DNA from 2 places in the Mesorhizobium sp. WSM4842 genome. Region 1 is predicted to be linked to the other one. Evidence: predicted binding sites of a transcription regulator. Region 1 holds the regulator's gene; the other holds the start of a gene.
What was found. The regulator PhoB, encoded in region 1, activates phosphate uptake and scavenging genes when phosphate is short. The targets are predictions, from matches to a motif close to TGTCATNNANCTGTCAT.

Region 1 (4,421 bases):
TCAGCCATTCGACCATATCGGCGATCTCTTCCGACCTGATCCAGCAAGGCATCCTGACCGAGAGCAAGGCGAGCGAGACCGTTTCGATGAAACGCGGCCGACCGCAGGTCGGCCTCAGCCTCAATCCGGAAGCCGCTGCGGTATTGGCGGTCGTGTTGTCGCTGAATTTCCTGTCGGTCGCTGTCATCGATTATGCCGGACAGGTGGTCGCCGAGGAACAGCGCCGGCTGGACACGCTGACCATGTCGCGCGACGAGCTGATCGACGAATGTGTCGCCATCGTGCGGCGCCGGATCGAAGACCCCAACCTCGACGTCCAAAGCGTCGCCCGCATCGCGCTGGCGATCCAGGGCATCACCGATTCGCATGCGCGCGCCATGTTGTGGTCGCCGATCACGCCGCAGACGAACATCGCCTTCGCCGACATTCTGGAACGCGAGTTCGGCATCCCGGCCATCATGGAGAACGACTGCAACATGATGGCCGTGGCGCTGCGCTGGCGTGACCCGGATCGCTACCGCGACGATTTCATCGCCATCCTGCTCTCGCACGGCATCGGTATGGGGCTGGTGCTGAAGGGCGAACTGTTCACCGGCACCCATTCCTCGGGCGGCGAATTCGGCCACATGATTCATCGGCCGGGCGGCGCGCTTTGCCGCTGCGGGCGGCGCGGCTGCGTCGAGGCCTATGCCGGCAACTACGCCATCTGGCGCAACGCAAGGCAATTGAGCGAGAACGCAGAGCCGGTCGCCGATGTCAGCGACGCCGAGATGCGGGCACTGGCGGCCCGGGCGCGCCAGACGGACGGACCGGAGCGCGAAGCCTACCGCAAGGCCGGCGAAGCGCTCGGCTTCGGGCTTGGCAGCCTGTTCGCGCTGATCGATCCGGCGCCGGTCGCCATGGTCGGCGCCAGCGCTGCCGCCTTCGACCTGATCGAGCCGGCCCTGCGCGAGGCCATCGCCCAGACCGCCGGCGGCCAGCATTCGGGTTCGATTTCCTTCGACACCGAGACGAACGAGCTGCCGCTGATCCGCGAAGGCTGCGCCTTGCGAGCGCTGAGCTTCGTCGACCAGGAGATTTTCGCGCCGGGCGCGCAAGGGAAGTCCGGCACGATCAGGAAGGACGTGGCGTGAGTCCGAAGGCAAGGAACAAAGGCGGAATGCGACTTGGGGTTGTGTTGAGATTCAGGTCAGGCCGCGCCGGAGTCGAAGACGGGCGCGAAGCGACCAGACTGGGCGAGTTCCGAGAACCGGAACGGAGCGTACTTTTGGGTACGTACCGGAAGCGCAGGAAATCGCCGGTCGCAGGCCGGCATCACCTGAATATCAGCTAGTCTTCCCTGATCGCATAGCCCGCACCGCGGATGGTGCGGATGACATCGGGCATGCGACCATTGTTGACCGCCTTGCGCAACCGGCCGACATGGACGTCCACCGTGCGCTCGTCGATGTAGATCGTCTCGCCCCAGACATTATCGAGCAACTGGCTGCGCGAGAAGACCCGACCTGGGTGCCGCATCATGAATTCGAGCAGCCGGAATTCGGTCGGCCCGAGCCGGATCTCGCTCTTCTTGCGATAGACCCTGTGCGATTCGCGATCGAGCATGATGTCGCCGACCTTCAGCACGCTGGACAGCACTTCGGGCTTGGCGCGGCGCAGCAGCGCCTTGATCCTGGCCATGAATTCCGGTGTCGAGAACGGCTTGACCAGGTAGTCGTCGGCCCCTGTCGAGAGGCCGCGCACCCGGTCGCTCTCCTCGCCGCGTGCGGTCAGCATGATGATCGGCAGCCGCTCGGTTTCGGGGCGCATCCGAAGGCGTCGGCAAAGCTCGATGCCGGAAACCGCCGGCACCATCCAGTCGAGCACCAGAAGATCGGGCACGTTTTCCTGCAGCCGGATTTCGGCCTCGTCGCCGCGCGTCACCACCTCGACCTGATAGCCTTCGGATTCCAGATTGTAGCGGAGGAGGACGCCCAGCGGCTCTTCGTCCTCCACCACCATGATGCGTGGCGCGATCATCGACCGGTCACCCCCGTCATGTCGCCGGCGCCGACATCGTCGTTTCGTCGAGCTTCGGGCGATCCGCCGGCAATTGCTGCCCGGTCACGACATAGTAGGCGTTTTCGGCGATGTTGGTGACGTGATCGCCGATACGCTCGAGATTCTTGGCGCAGAACAGAAGATGCGTGCAGGCGGTGATGTTGCGCGGATCCTCCATCATGTAGGTCAGGAGTTCGCGAAAAACCGCCGTGTATTTCACGTCGATCTTCTGGTCGTCGGCGCGCAGTTCTTTCAACGCGCCGGCATTGCGCGACACATAGTGCTCGACCACGCCGCGGAGCTGCACAAGAACGAGATCCGCCATCGCGTCGATACCGTGCGAGAGATTACGCGGCGTGGCGCTCTGCCCGACTGCGCTGACCCGCTTGGCTATGTTCTTGGCCAGGTCGCCGATGCGCTCGAGATCGCCGGCCATGCGGATTGCGCCAACCACGGCGCGCAGATCTTGCGCCATCGGCTGCCGCTTGGCGATCAGCGTGATCGCACTATCGTCGAGTTCGCGCTGCCGCGCATCCATGATGGCGTCGTCCGAGACGACGCGCTGCGCCATCGCATTGTCTGATGCAAGCAACGCGCGGATCGAGGCTGCGACCATCGCGGCGGCGAGCTCGTCCATATCGCGGATCAGCCTGTCGATGTGCTCCAGTTCCTCGTCGAAAGATGCGACGGTGTGTTCACCCATGATACTGTCCTCGTGTTCGAAATTCGCCGCCGGACCGCTCAGCCGAACCGGCCGGTGATGTAGTCCTGGGTGCGCTTGTCGTCGGGGTTGGTGAACATCTTGTCGGTCGCGCCCTCCTCGACCAGATAGCCGAGATGGAACATCGCCGTGCGTTGCGACACGCGCGCTGCCTGCTGCATCGAATGGGTGACGATGACGATCGTGTAGTTCTGGCGCAGTTCGTCAATCAGTTCCTCGACGCGGGCGGTGGCGATCGGATCGAGCGCCGAACAGGGCTCGTCCATCAGGATCACTTCCGGCGATACGGCGATGGCGCGCGCGATGCACAGGCGCTGCTGCTGTCCGCCGGAGAGACCGGTACCCGACTCGAGCAGGCGATCCTTGACCTCGTTGAACAGGCCGGCCTTCTTCAGGCTCGATTCAACGATGCCGTCCAACTCGGCCTTGCTCCTGGCCAGGCCGTGAATGCGCGGACCGTAGGCGACGTTTTCATAGATCGACTTCGGAAACGGGTTCGGCTTCTGGAATACCATGCCGACGCGGGCTCGCAGCTCGACGACATCGATCTTCGGGTCGTAGACATCCTCGCCGTCGAGCGTGATCTTGCCGCTCACCCGCGCGATATCGATGGTGTCGTTCATTCGGTTCAGGCACCGCAGGAAGGTCGACTTGCCACAGCCCGATGGGCCGATCAACGCCGTCACCTGGTTCTCGCGGACATCGAGATCCACGTCGAACAGAGCTCGCTTCTCGCCGTAATGAACAGAGACCTTGTCGCCCTTCATCTTGATCGAAGGGGCGATGGTTCCGCTGCTCAGTTTCTGTTCGACGCCGGCTTCCGTCATGATGTTCATATCCTCTACTCCTTACCAGCGCCGCTCGAAGCGCCTGCGCAGTATCACCGCGATGGCATTCATGATGACCAAAAAAAGCAGCAAAATCAAAATCGCCGCCGAAGTCTTCTGCTGGAACCCGGCTTCCGGGAAATCCGCCCACATGAATATCTGCACCGGCAGGATCGTCGCGGGATCGGTGAAGCCGCCGGGAATGTCGACGATGAAGGCGACCATGCCGATCATCAGCAGCGGCGCGGTTTCACCCAGCGCATGCGCCATTCCGAGGATGGTGCCGGTCATGATACCCGGCATCGCCAGCGGCAGGACGTGATGGAATACGGTCTGGACCTTGGACGCTCCGATGCCAAGCGCCGCCTCGCGGATCGACGGCGGCACGGCGCGCAGCGAAGCGCGTGAGGCGATAATGATGATCGGCAGGGTCATCAGCGCCAGCACCATGCCGCCGACCACCGGGGCTGAGCGCGGCAGGCCGAAGAAGTTCAGGAATACGGCAAGTCCAAGCAGGCCGAAGACGATCGAAGGCACCGCCGCCAGATTGTTGATATTCACTTCGATGGTCGTCGTCAGCCGGTTCTTGGGCGCAAATTCCTCAAGATAGATCGCCGCCGAAACGCCTATGGGAAAGGCGATGGCGAGCGTGACGATCATGGTCAGGAACGATCCGACGACCGCGCCCCAGACACCGGCCAGTTCCGGCTCGCGGCTTGCGCCGGTGAAGAAGAAGATCGAGTTGAACCGGCTTTCGATCAGGCCGGCGCTCTTCAGCGTGTCGAGCCAGACGATCATCTTGTCGGAAATCTTTCGCGATGCTTCCGGCGTGT
Region 2 (4,421 bases), 420 kb from region 1:
GCCGATGAACGGCATCATCGGCATGGCCAGGCTGCTGGCGGACACCAATCTCTCGCCCGAACAACGGACCTATGTCGGCGCCGTCTCGACCTCGGCCAGCGCACTGCTGGCGCTGATCGAGGATCTGCTCGACTATTCGAAGATCGAGGCCGGCCGCTTCGATCCCGAACCGCAGCCAATGTCGGTGCGCGAGATCGCCGACAACGTCGTCGAACTCTTGGCTGCGCGGGCCTTTGCCAAGAATATCGGCCTTGGCTGCCATGTCGAACCCGACGTGCCGCAGATGATATCAGCCGATCCGGGAAGGGTCCGGCAGGTGCTGCTCAACCTGATCGGCAACGCGATCAAGTTCACCGACAGCGGCGGCGTTTTGGTGAGCATCGCTCGTACCCGCACCGAAACCACCGACCGCATATGCTTCACCGTCGCCGACACCGGTCCCGGCCTGCACGAGGACGACATGGAGCGCATCTTCGAGGAATTCGAACAGGCTGATGGCACGTCGACCCGCGCGCATGGCGGCGCCGGGCTCGGTCTTGCCATCTCCAGGCGCCTCGTGATCGCCATGGGCGGCACGATTTCGGTATCGAGCCGGCTCAGCCAAGGCTCCGAGTTCGTCTTCGAAATCCCTGCAATATCGGCCACCGAGCCGCCGCAGACCCGCCTGAATGCGCTGTCAGGACGGCGCGCGGTGATCCTGTCGAAGAACGCCATCGAGGCCGACGCCATCGCCCGCACCATCCGTGCCAATGGCGGCATGGTCGATCTGGCCGCGACCGCCTCCCAGGCAGCGTCCTTCGCAGAAGGCTGCGACGTGCTTCTGGTCGATGCGGTCATGGAGGAGGGCGACGGCAGGTTGCTCAAACGCCTTCGCCAGAGCGGCTTTGCCGATTGCGAGGCGATCACGCTGATCGCGCCTACCGACCGCGGCATGCTGGGCGAGTTCCGCGCCAGCGGCTACGCCACCTTCCTGGCAAGGCCGGTGCGCGGCGAGACGTTGCTGCGCGTGCTTTTGACCAGCAGCGTGCCCGCCCTCACCCAGCCACAGCTGGAAAAGCCCGGCGCACCATCCGTCCGTGCCATTGGCGGCCGCAGGCAGGGGCTGTCCGTGCTGATCGCCGAGGATAACGACATCAACGCCATGCTTGCTCGTGCCACTCTGCTGAAGGCCGGGCATCGCGTGAAAGTGGTCGGCAACGGCAAGGCCGCCGTCGAGGCCGTCACTGGGACCGGTCACAAGCACCGCTTCGACGTGGTGCTGATGGACCTGCACATGCCTGTCATGGACGGGCTGGACGCCATCGCCGCCATCCGCCGGCACGAGGAGGAAACCGCCGTGCCGCCGGTTCCAATCATGGTGCTTTCGGCGGACAGCCAGGAAACGACGCGCCACGCGGTGCTTGCCCATGGCGCCAGCGGCTTCGTCACCAAGCCGCTCGACCCCGACGCGCTTGTCCATGCGATCGAGGGCCAGGTGGCCGCCTGATCCGCCGGCTGTCCTTCCTGGCTTCCCTGCGTAACATAGCCGGTTGAAGGATTACCCAGCCGACGAAGTATTGCCCGTAGCACCGTATCACGGTACTGTCACAATCCTGTTGCACCTACACCGTATCCCCGTGCCAAGAGGGATGGCTCGAAGGAGAATCACTCGTGCATACAGTTATGCCGGAACGTGACGCTCGGCCGAACGCCAGTGGTGCTTTGCTCACCGGGCGGAACGTCGATGCCGTCATAAAAGGCGAAGCGCTCGGCCGAATCGGCAATCTCGAAGTGCGGCTCGCCCGCAACGAGGCCGAGATCGCCGCCGCGCAGGAAGTGCGCTACCGGGTGTTCTATGACGAGCTTGGTGCCAGGAAGAACCTGTTCCAGGTGCAGGACCGCCGCGACGCCGACCATTTCGATCCGCTTTGTGATCATTTGCTCGTCTTCGACACCTCGCTGTCCGGTCCCGAGCATCGCCGCATTGTCGGTACCTACCGCCTGCTGCGGCAGGAAATCGCGGCAGCGGCCGGCGGCTTCTATTCCGAGGGCGAATTCGAACTGACCAATCTTATCGCCCGCCATCCCGGCCAGCGTTTCCTCGAGCTCGGCCGCTCCTGCGTCTTGCCGGAATACCGCTCGAAGCGCACCATTGAGGCGCTCTGGCAAGGTATTTGGGCCTATATCAACCATTACGGGATCGGCGTGATGACCGGTTGCGCTTCGTTCCACGGCACCGTGCCGGCGGCGCACGCCGAAGCGCTGACCTATCTCGCCCATCACTGCCGGACGAATTCGGCCTGGGACGTGCGTGCGGTCGCCGGGCGCTACTGTTCCATGGATTTGATGCCGATCGAGGCGGTCAATGCCAAGGCCGCGATCGCGGCGATGCCGCCGCTGGTCAAGGGCTATCTGCGCGTCGGCGCGCGCATCGGCGACGGCTGCGTCATTGACCGCGAATTCTCGACGGTCGACGTGTTCGTGGTGATGCCGGTCCAGGAGATCGGTGCCCGCTACGTCAATTATTATGGCGGGGAAGCCCAGCGTTTCGCCGCCTGAGTAGGGCAGTAGGGGAATAAGGCAGTAGGGGAGTAGGGGGAGCAGGCCAACGGCCGGAGTAGTCGTCCGTGAAGAAAGCGATTTTCGCGTCAACCTTGAAAGTGATCTGCGTTGGAGCGCTTTGTCCCAACTGAGGGGCGGAGTTCAGGCTGATCGGGGCCGCAGTGGCGGCTTTGCGGTGGCTGCGAGCAGCGTCAGGAAGAAGGCACACAAAAGCCTCAGCCAGTTGAGCAGGAGGCTGAAGTTGTAGCCGACGGCGGCGAGCACGGCGTTGTTGGCGTCGCCTTCGGAGAAGGCCAGGAAGTTGCGCCCCATGCGGTGGTCGTTCTTGAGATGGCCGATGACGGGTTCGACGGCGGCCCGGCGTCGCAGCGCCCGTTTGACGGCCTTGGTGAGGCCGCGCTTGTAGCCGGCGACATGGACCTTGAACGTCTTGTCCTTCGGGGCGTTGTGGCCGCGGTAGCCGGCATCGGCGACGATCTTGGTGAGGTTGGCTCCGATCGAGGTCTCGATCGCGGGGATGACGGTGGCCAGCGTGTGGCCGTCATAGGGATTGCCGGGCATCGCCTTGATATGGGCGACGAACTGGCCGCCGCGGCTGCGATAGAGCGGCGTGGCGACCGAGACCTTGACGCCGAATTCATAGGGCTTGTGGGCCTTGCCCTTGCCGATGCATTCGACCTCGGGAGCGTGCAGGGAGTAGACCTTCCTGCCGCGTTCACGCTGGCGCTGGTCCCTGACGCGGCGGGCCAGCGACAGCGGCAGACCGAAGGGCGCCATCAGCTCCGGCCGCCCGGCGATCTTGCGGGTGATGTCGCGGATCACCGCGCCCAGCATGGTGCGCAGCCGCTTGAGCTGCCGGTTGGCCCGCTTGAACTGCTTGGCGTGGGCATAACGCTGATGCTTGATCAGCGCGATCTTGCCGACCCGCGCATAGGACTGGCGCAGGCGGATGCCGTGCTTCCCGGCCAGCTTGACCAGCCGCTCGCGGGCGCGATGCATCAGCTTGGCGTCGGTCGGAAAGGTGATCGCCTTCTCCTGCACGGTGGTGTCGACGATCACCGCGCGGAAGTCGGCCGGCTTGGCCGCCCCCAGCCGGGTCGCCGCCGCCAGGCTCTCCTGCAGCAGCGCCGTCAGCCGCTCCTCGCCCATGCGCAGGCGCCAGCGCGTCAGCGAGGTGCGGTCGAAGACCAGGCGGTGCTGGAAGAACTCCTCGCCGCAGAACAGCTGATAATAGGGGTTTTCCAGCCAGCGCTCGCACAGCCCTTCATCGGACAGGTTGTGCATCGACTTCAGGATCGCCAGCCCCGCCATCAGCCGCGTCGGCAGCGGCGGCCGGCCGGGGCCATCGTCGTAGACCTCGCCGAGCTTCTCTTCCAGGCAGCGCCAGTCGATCGCCGTCGCCAGCTTCACCAGTGCATGTTCCATGTTCAGGATCTGGTCGAGCCGGGACCGCAACAGGTCCGCCTGGCCACTGTCTCGCCGTTCCTTCGGCCGCATCGCTTGCTTCCCCTCTCCGGTCGAAACGCCATCGAATCACGCAACGCAGATGCAAACATTTTGCCGGAAATCGCCGCCCAAAGCCACGATTTCCGGCAAAACGAAACCCAAATTCAGGCGAAAATCTTAAATTAAATCAAAGCGTTCCGCGTTCTTCACGGACGACGGAGTAGGCAATTGCTCTACTTTATCGTAGGTGGCGTTATTCCCTACTCCCGTACTGCCCTATTCCCCTTACTCCCCTAACTTACGCATCCTTCTCAGCTTGCTCATTCACCGGCCCTGGCTCGACCGGCGCTTCACCAGCCACATGCTTGGGACCGCCTTTGGCAACGCCGACCATGGCCGGCCGCAACACCCGCTCGCCGATCGAATAGCCTGGC

Region 2: a site for PhoB is predicted at 1,583-1,599, ahead of olsB (l-ornithine N(alpha)-acyltransferase). Genes of this name have one in related genera too.

The regions. Positions count from the first base shown of each region.
Region 1 is NZ_CM148372.1:1,589,570-1,593,990, reverse strand. It holds gene AC0NIE_RS07620 (ROK family protein) at 1-1,133, shown strand, start outside; gene phoB (phosphate regulon transcriptional regulator PhoB) at 1,330-2,019, opposite strand; gene phoU (phosphate signaling complex protein PhoU) at 2,036-2,743, opposite strand; gene pstB (phosphate ABC transporter ATP-binding protein PstB) at 2,782-3,597, opposite strand; gene pstA (phosphate ABC transporter permease PstA) at 3,610-4,421, opposite strand, start outside.
Region 2 is NZ_CM148372.1:2,005,682-2,010,102, reverse strand. It holds gene AC0NIE_RS09655 (hybrid sensor histidine kinase/response regulator) at 1-1,486, shown strand, start outside; gene olsB (l-ornithine N(alpha)-acyltransferase) at 1,663-2,538, shown strand; gene AC0NIE_RS09645 (IS5 family transposase) at 2,683-4,038, opposite strand; gene grpE (nucleotide exchange factor GrpE) at 4,286-4,421, opposite strand, start outside.